DNA from 3 places in the Methylobacter sp. S3L5C genome. Region 1 is predicted to be linked to each of the others. Evidence: riboswitches for the same ligand, from Rfam matches in the RefSeq annotation. Region 1 holds a riboswitch; each other region holds the start of a gene.
The links. Region 1 has a riboswitch for cyclic di-GMP ahead of KKZ03_RS14380 (VPLPA-CTERM sorting domain-containing protein). Riboswitches for the same ligand answer to the same signal wherever they lie in the genome.

Region 1 (5,082 bases):
CAGCATTACCTTCATGGCCGTAAGGCACAATAATCTCTGGGTGATCAAACGGTGCTTTTTCATAACGCACACGGTCATCGGTAAAGGTTTTTAAAAAAGCGATAACGTCTGCACGATTTTTTGCGCGTTGGGCTTCAGGAACATCTAAATCACCCGGAGTGCCTAGAGTGAGGCCATTGACGATGGCGTGTTTGTCGATGTTGTCAACATTCCCATGTCGTGAGTAAAACTCTATAACTTCTTCCAGAGTAGCCATACTGCCATTGTGCATATAAGGCCCGGTCAATTCGACATTACGCAAGCTGGGTATTTTAAAGGCGGCCTTGCTTGCTATCGCCATTTTCTGCGTGTTTACGTTAGCTATAGCAGCTGCTACGGTTGGCATATACGTTGAATCAGGATCAAAGCAAAATTGGCTGCTACTGTTGGCGATCAAGCCATCTACATTAGTAAAACGCCAGTCATCGGCATCCGGTACATTGGTTGCAAAAGGCACTTCAGGGATAAAGTTACAGGTTCGTACCGAGGTGACACCCGGATCAAGGATCTTTTTGGCAGGATTGCCTTGTAGGTAATCCAGATATTGCGCGCTAAAAGATAGAGGCTGGCCAAAATCATCAACCCCACCAACACCAGGGTCAGAATCAGGATCGGCAACGCCGGTATTGGCAAAGCCAAAGTCCATTAACTTGGGGCCACCTTCCGTTTCATCACGAACAATGACATTGGTAAACCGGCTTATTCCTACTGCCTGAGCGCCAAATTGTGGACCTAATGCTTGAGGGCCATATGCTCTGGGAGAGGACGCCGGACCAAAGGTTTTTCCGGTGGTAGGGGTTACCAACAGGGCATTGGTAGCAACTGATGCAATGGTGATGGTTGGGCCGCCATGGCATAGATTACAATGGTTGCTGATAAACAAGTCATGCCCGTTTTTTAGCGAAACAATCTTTTCAGGACTATAACCCAAACCCAGCCAAGTTGGCACATAGGTGGCAGGAACACGTTGTGTTAAATCAATAGGCGCTTGATCAGATATCAGGGTTGCTTGATACATTTGCAAAGCAATACCAAAAAATAGCGAGAAGTTGGCTTCCGTTTGGTTATACGGCATTTGCCCGGGGGCTGGTGCACCAAAAGGGCCAAGCGCATTATATGACCAATATTTTTTATTAAACGCCTTGGTAATCATGGCTTTATAAGTAGTATTTAAGCCTGCTTTTAAGTCGTTTGCGGTACTTAAGGTTAAGTTTAAGGGGGCAAAAACGCTGTCTTCATCATGCACTTTCTGGTTTTGTAAGGGTTTGCGCAGGAGTAACTTTCTGCCTATTGCCGCCAGATTACGACCACGGCAACTCATTTCGCTGGCATTGAGTGGTGGTCCCATGGCCAGTGAAGCAAGCGATGAGTTTTCCAGATGTAAACGCTGTTTAACAACTGAGCGAGCGCCGCTGGTTACCCAAATACCAGCGCTGGGGTCGCGATCACCCCAAGTACTACTGCCGTTAAAAATGTTATTGGCGCGGCCATCCCAAAAGTTACGGTAATTAAATATGTCATTTATAACCGTCGGTGTGTTTCTGGGTTCTACGCGTCGAGTACCTGTGTTGCCAATATGAAAAACAGGATCGGCGCTCCGGTCGCAACTATCATTTGCGCCGTTAAACGGATTGGCTCCCTTAAAGGCGCCACTGAAAGTACCCGCCGAGGACACCACGTCATCGGTAATATAAGTTGGAACGCTGTTACTTTTATCCAGCGGATTGGGATATCGGTAGAGCGGAAAATCGGAAAGTTTTACCGTATAGTTAGGGCCGCCGCCAGTACCTGAAGGCAGCATGTCAAATGTTTGTCCGCTGGCATTGCTGCTTTTCTCACCGGGATTAATCTGATTTTTATCTCTCGCATCAGCGCCTGCATGATAATGGCATGAGCCACAGGCCTGACCGTCACTGCCCACATTCATGTCCCAAAACAAAGCCTTGCCTAAAGCAATAGCCATGTTTTTATCAACCACGATAGGACTGGTACCATCCAAAAGGCCGGGAACAGGAGGCAACGGTACATTTTGCAAGGGGTAAGGTATCGGACCATGCGCATAAACAGCTTGCGTTATTAGCAACCCGAAGACCAGCATAATTTGAGGGAGAAATTTCATTATTTATCTCGTTAAATCGGTAAGATCAGTAACTACAGCCGATAACGCCGGGTATAGTTATTTTTTGCCAAGCCGGATAAGTCATCCGGCTTGGTGTTGTTAAGTCAGGTTTTAGGTCGTGCTTTTTTTACGACCACGTAAACCAATCAAGCCGGCCATGGCACTACCAAACAACCAAACCGCGCCGGGTACCGGTACGGCACTGATGCTTAATTTATAACCGTCTTGAGTTGCACCCCATGAGCCATTTCTATAGCCGCCAAGGGCGATGGTATAAATTTGACCTGCTTCGGCATTAAAACTGATGGTATTCAGGTTGCTTGGCGTAGTGCCGCCAATGCTGTAGGCAACCATATCGGCAACAGAGAAAGACGTATTACCCTTTGGTAGGGAAGATGATGTAGGTGCGCTTAGTTGAGTGTTGTTGCCCAGGTTCCATGAACCATGATGGTTATAATCGACAGTGCTGGTGTCCATACCTTTAAAGATGGTGAATCCAAAATTGGTGCCACTTTGGTTAATGCCTTGGGCATTGACGGTAACCGTGCCACCGACATCCGATTTAAACAGGCCAAAGTCCACATCATGTCGCCAGCCTTGTGCACCGCTCAATCCCTGGTCGCTCCATGCGCCTTTGGCGGTATCGATGTCAGCGCCAACACCATAACGGGTCAGGGAATCCTGGCTGGAAATTTCTGCCGTACCGTTTGCAGTCATGTGTACTCCCCAATGCAGAACACCGCCACCGTTGTAGCCAAACGGTGTGGTGTTGGTGCCACCGGTGCCTGCCCAAGCCGCAACCGAGTTCGTTGAACCTAATGGTGCGCCGTTAAATCCCCAGACCCAGCCATCGGTTCCTGCGCCACCATTGCAGGGCGCACAAGCTGTGGTATTGCTACTGAAATCATTGCCTTCATAAGTCGACAAATTGTACATGGTTGTCGACGATGCCGAGGCATTGCTGATAGCGCCTACAGACATTACGGTACCGGTGATTGCCATGGCAACGGCTTTAGCGATTTTGGTTGGTTTCATTATGTTAATCCTGAATGGTTAAGTTAAATAAATAACACTGTTCAAAGTAATAAGGCTGGAGATTAGTCCATCAGTCTTATTACAAGAAGCAACCAGGCAGTCTTTAATCACAAGATCCTTGGCTTTCCGAACCTGCCTCACGACAGGAGTGGCTATTAAATTGCTAATTTTTTTCTGTTGAAACATTAATTTCAACAAGGGCATAACAAAGTAAACAAGTTTGCTTACTCTTACCTAAACTAAAAGCAATAATTGAGCCATCTTAAAATATCCCTTGTTTTATTCAGGGTAAATGTACTTGTCGGCGTTTTTAAAGTTGTGGATTCAGGTAGTTAACAAGCCTGAATGTAAGTCACTTACTCTATGTTTTATATGGCTTTATCAGTAAAAAATTGACTATTTTCATCTGAGGACAATTAAAGAGCAAAGCCATTGCCTGTTTGGTATGACAGAACGGTATCGCTAAGGATTTGTAGGATAATCTGATAATTTAAAGCTGAATATTAAAAAACTATGTTATTTGACACAATTAATCAGGTTAAATAACACGATTTAGTTTTAAAGAGCTTGGTCTACGAAAAGCACGAAAAAAATTGCTGGGTTAATTTGAAAAGCCGTATTCGACGTGTGACCGGGTTTGGAAATCCTGACTGATATTGTCACGATGGACTACTACCTGATTTCAGGTGTTAAACAGTTTTTTCGTGTCTTTCGTGTTTTTCGTGGACAACAGCTTTTGCCTTGCGTGGCTAATATTTACCAGCAATTCGCTGTGAATATTGTGTACACTGATATTTTTGCATTTTTTAAATGACTCCCATGCTTTTAAAGCTCTACCGTTTTCCCTTTCGTGCGATGGGTTCGCCTTGTGAAATTCAACTTTATGCTGGCGATAAGCAGTCCGCGCAGTGTGTCGCAGATAAAGCGATGGCGGATGTATGGCTTATAGAAGCGCGGTATTCAAGATATCGCGAGGATAGTGTGTTGTCTGCCATAAACCATGTCGCGTCCAAAGGCGGGGTAGTGCCGATAGATGAAGAAACGGCGGCATTACTTCATTATGCGGATACTTGTTATCAGCAAAGTAACGGTTTGTTTGATATTACTTCCGGTGTATTGCGAGGCGCTTGGGATTTTAAAGCACAAACTTTACCCAAAAAAGCTGTCATTAAACAACTGCTACGCGGCGTAGGCTGGAACAAAGTACAGTTAAGTTCGACGCATATTGCTTTTAAAAATGCCGGGATGCAACTGGATTTTGGTGGTATTGGCAAAGAATACGCTGTTGACAGGGCGGCAGTTATTTGCCGTGAGCAGGGCATTGAACATGGCTTGGTCGATTTGGGCGGCGATATTAAAATCATTGGCCCACATCCCGACGGCAGGCCTTGGTCTGTCGGTCTAAGGCATCCGCGCAAGCTCGGTGCTTTGTTGGCAAACGTCAATGTTTATGAGGGCGCGGTAGCCAGTAGTGGCGATTATGAGCGCTGTATGGTTGTTAATGGCCAGCGCTATGGGCATGTAATAAATCCTAAAACCGGCTGGCCGGTTAATGGCTTGATTGGCGTAACCGTATTAGCCAGGCAGTGTGTGATTGCCGGGAGTGCTTGTACGATTGCCATGCTCATGGAAAAATGCGGTAAACAATGGCTTAATGATTTGGGCGTACCGCATATCTGGATGGATAGCCAAGGAAAAGTTGGCGGGCAACTGAATTAGCCTGACCATAAATTTAAAAATAAGGTATATAACCTGCTTTTTTATTAAATCAGGTTATATAACCTAGGTTCTGTTGACGTTTCACCTCAGCCATAAAAGCACCGAGGAAAATGATAGCATCCCCATGTAATTAATAGCTTTTTTCTCATATCGTGTAGCAATTCTGCGAT
Region 2 (5,082 bases), 1.3 Mb from region 1:
TTTTCCAATATGAGCAAGAAAGAAATAGAAAGAAAGGCAAAGGTATTAATGTCTAAAGCTCAAGAGCGGAATTGGCTTTATCAGGCATAACTTATGAAATAACTATCCCATAAACCCACTCCGAGCGGGTTTTTTATTACCAAAATTCAGGTAGCCATTGCAGCTGCATTGGGAATCAAGAATCGATGCGGTCAGTGTCGTTGATTGTGACCCCATCGATTTTCAAACCCACTATCTTAAGCTCGTGGTTGTTTAGTTTTCAAAATCAACGACACTGACCCCAATGCCAGTAAGTTAAGATATAACGCTCTAATTATAAAGAGCTTTTATAGGCTGTAAAATGAATGTCATTCTTAATATTTTTCAAAAGTCTCGGTGCCGAACGTCCCTCTCTAACGGCTTCTATTGTTATGGCGATGTAACTAATAAGTCGATTAATATCACACAAAAATCCGTCAGTTGAATGCCGGATAAAATTGATGACCTGATGCTTGGCTTTTGACAAGGCTTGGGCAAAATTCACTTGGTAATTCAAGCGTAAATGTTGCGTATTCTCGTCCACTTTTTGTTGTGCCGCCATTGCCATTAACGCGGTTAAATTTGCAGCGATAATTTTGGCATAAAAATCTTGTTGAACTGAGAGCGCTGATTTACCGGAAAAATTCTCAATTTCAAGCCATTGTTTTAAGCGTTTATAATTTTCTTCAACGCCCCAGCGGAGATGATATAACGACTTAAATAAACTAGCTTCATAAAGCTCAGTATCCATGAGATTAGTAATCAGTACTTCTACCTCATTAGGAAGATCAACACGGACTAATCTGAGCTTTATCGGGGCACTTGATAATCCTTTTTCGACACACGTTTTAATTGAAGGTTTATTGGGCTTAATTGTTACTATTGCCTGTCTTTTATTACTTTTAATAAAGTCTTTTACGACTAGGCTTTGCTTGGTTTTTGTCCGCATACAAAATGATTGTTTATGATGTAAATGAAAGGTATAGAGCCAGAATGCAGGGTAGCCACGATCATAAATAATCAAATCATTTTTACTCGCATGAGCCATGTGACTATCAATACAGGACTTTTCGGATTTAAGCCTGGGATGAATACAAGAATCGATGACTAAATGATTCAGAACATCATAGAAAACCGATGCCATGCCCATGGTGCAAGACCCTTGCCCTGGTCGTCCTTTTTGAGTGCCAAAGTACTGAGTAATATCCGGTGTATTGGGCAAGCGAATGGAGGTACCATCAATCGCGCATAAGCGAAAGCCTTTCCATAATTTCAAGTGCTCAGGGTGTTGGTAAGCCTGATTGATTACTAGCTGATTAAGCGCGATAAATGCGGTATGTGAAAGCTGTTTTCTGGACTGAAAAAAGGCCGACTTTGTGATCCACTGAGAGGCTTCTTTTTTATGATTAAGTACCTTAAAAAACTGGTCGAGTTCTACTTGATTGGAATGCTTTCTAAAGTTAAGCAGATACAGTATTAAAGTAGAAAAATTGAGTGATCTGTTCCGTATAAAAGCGGTATTTGAAAGACGATGTTTGTCTATAAATGAAAGGTCGTTAAGGGTATTGTTTATGAGTAGAAAAATGTTATTTAATGACTTTTCCAATGTTTTATGGTGGCCTTTATTTCATAGGTAATACGTGATTTTATTGCCTGTAATTTTAGCATAATCAGTTAGTTATGCCTTAACTTACTGGCATTGACACTGACCCCATTGATTCCGTTAGGCAGGTATAGCTGCTTGGTTCAGGCAGGGTAAAAACGTGAATAACGGGGTTGCAAACCTCGTCACGCCGGGGTCAAATTACCCAATGTGGCCTGTCGTCTAAAGCCCAGTAATCCCATCAAACCGCTACCGAATAACCAAACTGCGCCAGGAACGGGAACTGCGGCAACATCGCCGGGGCGAACAGCCCAGGCATAGAAAGAAGCGCCAAGTTCGTCGCCGTTCTTGTAGCCAGCCTGGTAGCCAGCCGATGTATCGAAGTACCAAGCGCCGCCAGAACCGGGCGAGTACTCAGTTCCCGACCAGTAAACCAAGGCTTGTAGGTTATTGACCAAGCCGATGTTGGCTTGTCCGTTATTAGAACCGTTGCCATGAATGCCAAATGTAGGTTGGTAATTTCCAGCTGTATCAACATAATCCTTTAAGCCCAGGTTAACGTTGTACATATAGGCTAACTCGGAGTTGGAGCTAGTAATGTTATAACCGAAATCGGTTGTGCCATTTTCGGAATATCCGGTGTTAAAACTGCTGCCGTTGACCGGTGTGTTGCTGGCCAAGCGCCAGTCGCTAAAACCGCCGTAGACTAAATTGGCGGCCCACGTGACTGCAGTATTCCATTCCATTTTTCCATTATTAACGGCACCTGCATAACCAGAGGTACCAGCATAGTTAGCATCTTGTAGCCAAGTGATATTAAGCACGTTGTCATACAACATACCGTTACCACGATCAACTAACGACGCATGGGCAGTTCCGGTAACAGCGACACTGGCAAGCAAAGCCAACGCTAATAAGGTTTTTTGATGTTTCATCATATTCTCTTTAGGTAATCTTTCATTAATCAAATGTGCAACTCGGCTGACCTTTTAAAAAAGGCTCCGTAGCTTTCCGTCCTTATCTCACAATAAGTTTAGCTTTATCGTCCTTGAATCATGCGCACTTACATAAGCTTGACACGAAGTTTAAAGTTGAAAAAACTGCTTTTGTGCAATAAATTTAAATATTATCACTAATAAATATTGCATATTTGACCATGCCTACCAGACAGATCAGGCACATTTTTTTGTGCCCGGCATATTTAAATAATGGTTTGTTTCGTTGACTGTTAGGCAACGAAAAAATGTTGCCTACCTACAGTCTAATCGTAAGAAATCGAACTAAACTGGACGTTAAGCCAACAAATACAAAAACTGCGACCTATAAGCATCGTTTTTGCGAGCATAACAATTCTTTGCGCTTATGTGTAAGGCTTGTCAAGCCCAGTAAGCCAGAACCGAGCAGCCATAGGGCTGCAGGTACTGGGACAGCTGCTGGTGTGATGGCATTACCAACGCCTAAGGGTAATGATAATGTCGCACCTGGATTTAAAGCTAGCCAAGTTGGGTCAATATAGAACTCAGGATCAATAAAAGCCCCCGCATAAAAAGTTAAAATTGAACCGAATGCATGAGATCGAGATAGAGCGTCCATATAAACCATTTGTGTTGCATGCCCGGACGCATCAGTCAGAATCTCTGTGACTCCACCAAAAGTGCCAGCAAAAGAATCATATGAAATCAACGTTTCGTTTAACCATATATCTGACCGTCCTGTGTGACGTGTATTGCTTGTACATAAATGGTTACCACAGTCATAGCTAAACCCTGTCTCTCCACCTACTGAGAAACCAACTTTTGAGGCTGTCTGAACTTCATCAATAGTCTGTGCTGCGAGATCCTGACCAAATAGCCAATATCGCCCTCCGAAGCCCACTGGAATCCAGGTAGAAGCTGGCCCCGATATATCAATACTATAAGACATAGTGCCATCGGCTTGGGCCATAGTCTCTCCGTATCTATTATATGCTTTCGCTGATACTAAAATATAAGGCGCTGGCGTACTGGAGAAAGTTACAGTCTCTAGCTCCAAGCTATTGGTATCTATTACTTTATTAGTATAAGTTATCGAATTATTGTGAGGGGTAGAGTTGCCCATAGTATTTGAAATACTACCTTCCGAATAAGAAGAGGTGACACTAGCCCACGATGTATTTGCACAAAGACTTAAAGTTAAACATGGTAATAACAAAGCTAACTTTATTGTTTCTTTACTAGAGTTTTTAGGAGATATCATGAAAAATTTACGTGATGAAGTCTGCCATTGAATTTAATAGTAATATCAGTTGGTTTGTTTCGTTTAAACATTCGTTTTTTTATGCCTTACGATCTACCAAGTAATAATAGTTAAGACTTTCAAAAAATGGTAGGTTAAACACAGTTTAAATTGAGGAGTGTTGAAAATGGCATAAAGCCACGTAAATTTTGGCATTTAATAAATTCTATGGGACTTTTCTGTCGTTTTTATAAACGCACCCTATGAGCAACAAACCCGTAAGACGGTTTAAATGTAGGGTGCATTAGTAATAACGTAATGCGCCGAATGATCAAAGACCAACATACTGCGCAATACGCTATTTCACCCTACAGATTTTAGCTTTCCACGTTGGTGCCGTTAATCAATAACGTTTACCAATTCATCGAAGGTGTTGGTGGCGCTGGTACCGCCAGTTTATAGTTAAGATTTGTTGGTTTTTTGGACTAAAGCCTTATGATTTAGGTCATGGGGCTTTTTTTGTGGAGGTGTTTTGGCAAAATAGATATGTAGGTTGGGAAATATCTTTTCCTTGCCCAATATTCAAAGGACAAAAGCATAATATCGATACATTACCCAATGTCATCATTCTATTTTAATGTGGAAATGTTGGACAAAAAAATGTGCCCACCTAATTTGTTGAATCAATTTTACAACCAACTCAAGGTGCAGAAACACCCAAAAAAGCCATTTATTAGGTATATTGGGCGTAGATTTTATTTTTCTGGGTAGCACTTTTCGGCAGAGCCATTGCAGCTTGCATCCATTACCGTCAATAAATATCTTTAATGTTTACACCGGTTTCATGAAGAACAGTACAACAAAAAAGCCGCCCAGTAGAGGCGGCTTTAGTGCCTGATCTTTACGTTAAGCGTTGGCGGTCATGGTGCTATACAGGTTTTGAGATTTAGCCTTTTTCTTATGAAAAGCTCCAAAACCTAATAAGCCTGATACAAACATCCAGATAGCGGCTGGAATTGGAACGGCGGCAACGGTGGGGGCCATGGCCATGATCTTCCAATTCATTGGGGTATGAGTCGTTAAAGGGGCGAACAATTGGCCGGTTGTACACAAAAATTGTGGCCCTGCTTCGCACGATCCCAAGCGCGAACCGTTAGGTGTGCCTGCCAGACCGTAATTGTTCCTGTAAATAACGTCCGTATTGGGGTCGCTGAATGCGAAAATATTTTCGTTTCCGTCAAAGGATA
Region 3 (5,082 bases), 1.6 Mb from region 1:
AAAACGTACCTTGGGCGCAAAAAAGATAAAAATGGTTTATAGCAATGGCCGTACGCGAGAACCGACTCAAAACCTTGTTACCTCCGCCGAAGAACGTAATCATTTTTGTCTTAACGACCAAGATGTTTTAACGCTGGCCGACTATGCCATCAAAATAGAAAACCATTACAGCGCCAAGGCAGGCCAGACCAAACCAATGGATATTGAATGGGCAAAAGATGGCATTGACGGCATCCTGTATATTGTTCAGGCACGACCTGAGACCGTCGTATCACAATTGAGCGGCATGGTATTGGAGCAATATGTACTTAACAGTAAAGCCACGCCAGTGGTTACCGGGCATTCGGTCGGCAGTAAAATTGCCACCGGTAACGCCCGTATTATTGACAATGTCAGACAGCTGGCTGACTTTAAAGCGGGCGATGTACTGGTTGCCGATATTACGACACCGGATTGGGAACCAGTAATGAAAATTGCCTCAGCCATAGTCACCAACCGTGGCGGGCGCACCTGCCATGCCGCCATTATCTCACGGGAATTGGGTGTGCCTGCGGTAGTCGGTTGTGATAACGCTACGACAACACTTAAAAATAATGCCCCCATAACGGTATCCTGTGCTGAAGGCGACAATGGCAAAGTCTATGAAGGCATCCTTGATTTTGAAATTAAAACCACCAACCTGACCGGCCTGAAACGACCAAAAACCAAAATCATGTTAAATATCGGCAACCCGGAACTGGCTTTTAAAACCAGTTTCCTGCCCAATGACGGCGTGGGTTTGGCGCGTATGGAATTTATTATCACCGAAACCATCAAAGCGCATCCAATGGCGTTGATCCATCCGGAACGTGTGCAAGATAACCAAGAACGGGAACAACTGGCCGAATTGACCCGTAACTACGCAACTCCTGAAGATTTCTTTATTCAACGCCTGTCGGAAGGTGTAGGTACAATTGCCGCCGCTTTTTATCCCAAACCCGTAGTCGTGCGAATGTCCGATTTTAAAACCAACGAATATGCCACCTTATTGGGTGGTCGCTGGTTTGAGTTTGATGAACCCAATCCGATGATCGGTTTTCGTGGCGCATCCCGTTATACCCATCCCGCTTATGCCGAAGGCTTTGCACTGGAATGTGCCGCCATGAAACGGGTACGCGACGTCATGGGCCTGACTAATGTTATCCTGATGATTCCTTTTTGCCGTCGTGTCCAGGAAGCCAAAAAGGTACTTGATTACATGGCGCAACTGGGGTTAACGCGGGGTGAAAACGGCTTGGAAATTTATGTGATGTGCGAGATTCCCAATAACGTCATCCTGATTGATGCCTTCTCCGAGCATTTTGACGGCTTTTCTATCGGCTCCAATGACCTTACCCAACTGACCTTAGGCGTAGACCGTGATTCCGCGATAGTCGCCGAAGACTTTGACGAACGTGATGCCGGCGTTAAAGCAATGATCCGGTTGGCCGTAGAAGGCTCAAAGCGCAACGGCAAACATTGCGGCCTGTGCGGTCAAGCACCGTCGGATTATCCTGAAATGGCCGATTATCTAGTGGAAATCGGCATAGACTCGATGAGCCTGAACCCTGATACCGTGCTGCAAACGACACAGCAGGTATTGGAAACTGAAAAGCGGCTGGGTCGGGTTTAAACAAGCAAAAGCCAAGGTCCACGAAAGACACGAAAAGCACGAAAAAAGACACTAAATTATTGCTTTTTCGGGGCTGGCAATCAATAAGCAGGAGGCGATAACATCCCTTCAAGGAATTAGGGGTTATTATCGGTAAAATAATCCTGCTTTAAATGGCTGATTCCCAAGTTGGAGTTCGGCTCTGGCTCCCAAGCTGGAGCTTGGGAGCCAGAGAAATTAAGCGATATTCTTACGACGCTTTAAGCCCATTAACCCGACCATCGCGCTACCGAAGAGCCAAAACGCACCGGGTACCGGAACGGCGGCAACATCGCCCGGGCGAACAGCCCATGCGTAGAACTGGCCGAACTTATAGGGGGCGCCCTGGTAGCCACTGCTGGTATTTAAGCCCCACGCGGCGCTTGGATCGGGCGCGTACTCACTACCCGACCAGTAGACATAGCTCTGGACGTTAGTAAATAGATCATAGTTAGCATTATGAGTTGTTTCAATATCTGTCCAAGCTGCACCACCTAATTGATTGTAAAACAAATCACCCATTTGGCTACTGGTAACATTGATTCCATCAGCTTTTACTGGTGTAGAGGGTAAGCTCCAGCCCGTAACACCACCCAACGTCAAGTTGTTAACCCAGGCTTGTGCGCCAAACCAGGTCATTGTGCCAGTGCTGGTATTAAAGTCTGCGCTGGTCAGGTTATAGATACCCGTATACCCATCATAATAATTGGCCGTATCATGAATAACCCCGCCGTTAGCCGCGATAATGTCACTGACCATATTAGGATTACTCGCCGCCTGAGTTTGAAACAAGTTGGCATCGGCTGCCCAAGTGATGTTATTAACATCGTCATAAACCATACCGCCGGTACGGGCCCACAGCGCTGCTTGGGCAGTGCCGGTTACTATCGTGCTAGCCAGCAATGCAAATGCCAGCGCTATTTTTTTATATTGCATGTTGTTACCTACGAAAAATTATCATTAAATTTAACGCAACCCGGCTGGCCTTTATCATAGGCTCCGTAGTTTTCCGTCCTTATCTTGCAATAAGTTTGGCTTGTTCATCCATGAATCATGGGCACTTGGATAAGTGGGACACGAGCGTGCAGTTTTATTAAGCGGATAACTTTGCTTGAACATAAATACCTAAAGTATTTATGTAATCTTTAAACTACTAAAAGACTATAACAGATAAAAATACCAAGTACAGCTTTGAATTGTATCGAAATGCATCGAAATGTATCAAGTAACCTAAATATACTAAATTCATAGACTGTGCTGAATAAACTGGTTGCCAAGTTCCAACTTAGCAACCAGTTTATTCAGTATTGATTTCGTGTATTTAATATATTTTTTGTCTTTCATGTCTTTCGTACTTTTCATGAGCTATGGCCATCATTTCATGAAACAGTGGCAAAATTGAACGAAAGGTGAATTATTCGATACGGTTCACACTTTTGTAACAAATAAAAAGTAAATTAGGATTCAACTTGACAGACCTAGCGTGTTGTTGAGGGTGAAAGCAATTATTAGCGGCTCAATTATGCCTGGCTTATTTAATTGCAGATTAACCATTTATATTAACAACATCAAGGATTCCAAAGCTTATGAAACATACACGTATTACCCTCGCTATTGCCGTTGCCGTAGCGCTAGCCTCCACAACCGCCAATGCAACCGGTGGTTTTAGCTACTCTCATGAATGGACTTTCAGCCATACTGCCGCTAATGGCTCAAATTCAATGGGCTCTGAAATTCTCTCCTACGACGCCCTAAACAATCGTCTATGGGTGGCAGGTACGGATGCAAACCAATTAAACCTTGGTCAAGGCGGTATTGATATCCTTGATTTGTCCGGTAATCTGGTCAATTCCTTTTCTACTAGCTCGCTAGGCGGCATCAATAGCGTCGCTGTAAAGAACGGCCAAGCAGCGATAGCCATCACAGCCCCCAACAAGACCAATGCCGGTTTAGTGAGTTTTTATAATGCTAATACTTATGCACATCAGGCGGATGTGACGGTCGGCGCTAATCCTGATGCTGTCACTTACACACCAGATGGTAGTCGTTTGTTAGTGGCCAATGAAGCCGAACCAAGCAGTTATTTGGTTGGCCCTGGTGGCGATCCAGTCGGCTCAGTGAGCATTATCAACACAACCACTTTTACTTCACAGACCGCTGGTTTTGAGAGCTTTAATGGCTCGGCTGCAGCACTTAAGGCTGCAGGTGTCAGACTTACCGGCCCCAATGCTTCTGTTGCCCAAGATCTTGAACCCGAATACATCGCAGTAAGCGCAGATGGCACCAAAGCTTACGCAACCCTGCAAGAAGCTAATTCAGTGGCAGAGATCGATATCGCTACGGCAACCATTACCAACATTAAAGCCATGGGCTTGAAAGACCACAGCCTGGCGGGCAACGGCCTGGATGTTTCAGATCGTGACGGATCAGGCAAAAGCCCCCTGAACGGCAATATCCAAAATTGGAACGTGATGGGAATGTATATGCCAGATGGCATAGCGAGTTTTACCAACAGCGGCAGTCAATACTATGTAACGGCCAACGAAGGCGATTCTCGTGGCGATTGGGCAGGTGGTAATGATGAAATCCGCGTCGGCGATGCAACCATTGATTCCGCTCTAAACGCTACTCTGACCGCTGCGCATGGTGCTGACTGGCAAACCAATAACGACAAACTAAATCGTTTGACTGTCTCTACCAGCGGCGACACCGATGGCGATGGCGACCTTGATCAGTTACAAGCATTTGGTGGACGATCTTTCTCGATTTTAGATGCTAACGGTACAATGGTGTTTGATTCCGGCGATAAGATAGAGCAAACCATAATGGCTAATTACTCGTCAATTTGGGATGACAGCCGCAGCGATAATAAAGGACCAGAGCCAGAAAGCGCAATAGTGGGTAAAGTCAATGGCCGCGATATATTGTTTCTGGGTCTGGAGCGATCCAATGCCATCATGGCTTGGGACATTAGCAACTTGGCAAGCATCCTCTACCTCGATACAATTTTCACTGCAGGTGATGTTGGTCCGGAAGGAATAAGCTTTTTCTCTAACGCCGCAGGCAGCTATCTTGCTGTAAGCAACGAGGTTAGCGAAACTACTTCTCTGTATCAAGTCGCAGCAGTTCCTGTTCCTGCAGCAGTTTGGTTATTCGGCTCGGCAATGGCAGGCTTTGGTGTCTTGACTCGTCGACGCAAAGCCTAAAAGCCGGTATTTTATCAGCATAAAGCGTTGGGCTACATGCATTACCGGTTCCCAAGCCGAAACTTGGGGTCAACGCGGTAAGGTGTAATAGGTAGGGCATCAATAGCATATTGCGCCCTACTTTTAATCCGTCTTATGGCTTTAATTAATGAGTAGGATGTGTAGAGCAACGCGAAACCCATCGAATAAGCGATTGAATATGATGGG

Region 2: another riboswitch for cyclic di-GMP. It lies ahead of KKZ03_RS20305 (hypothetical protein); the one in region 1 lies ahead of KKZ03_RS14380 (VPLPA-CTERM sorting domain-containing protein).
Region 3: another riboswitch for cyclic di-GMP. It lies ahead of KKZ03_RS21590 (DUF1566 domain-containing protein); the one in region 1 lies ahead of KKZ03_RS14380 (VPLPA-CTERM sorting domain-containing protein).

Annotation. Positions count from the first base shown of each region.
Region 1 is NZ_CP076024.1:3,206,429-3,211,510, forward strand. Features, by position in the region: gene KKZ03_RS14375 (cytochrome c peroxidase) at 1-2,158, opposite strand, end outside; gene KKZ03_RS14380 (VPLPA-CTERM sorting domain-containing protein) at 2,270-3,193, opposite strand; cyclic di-GMP riboswitch class I at 3,278-3,356, opposite strand; gene KKZ03_RS14385 (FAD:protein FMN transferase) at 4,004-4,912, shown strand; gene KKZ03_RS14390 (IS5 family transposase) at 4,994-5,082, opposite strand, start outside.
Region 2 is NZ_CP076024.1:4,500,343-4,505,424, forward strand. Features, by position in the region: gene KKZ03_RS20295 (hypothetical protein) at 1-90, shown strand, start outside; gene KKZ03_RS20300 (IS4 family transposase) at 314-1,624, opposite strand; gene KKZ03_RS20305 (hypothetical protein) at 1,807-2,559, opposite strand; cyclic di-GMP riboswitch class I at 2,590-2,669, opposite strand; gene KKZ03_RS20310 (hypothetical protein) at 2,942-3,856, opposite strand; gene KKZ03_RS20315 (VPLPA-CTERM sorting domain-containing protein) at 4,742-5,082, opposite strand, start outside.
Region 3 is NZ_CP076024.1:4,767,012-4,772,093, forward strand. Features, by position in the region: gene ppsA (phosphoenolpyruvate synthase) at 1-1,651, shown strand, start outside; gene KKZ03_RS21590 (DUF1566 domain-containing protein) at 1,868-2,605, opposite strand; cyclic di-GMP riboswitch class I at 2,637-2,715, opposite strand; gene KKZ03_RS21595 (choice-of-anchor I family protein) at 3,256-4,875, shown strand.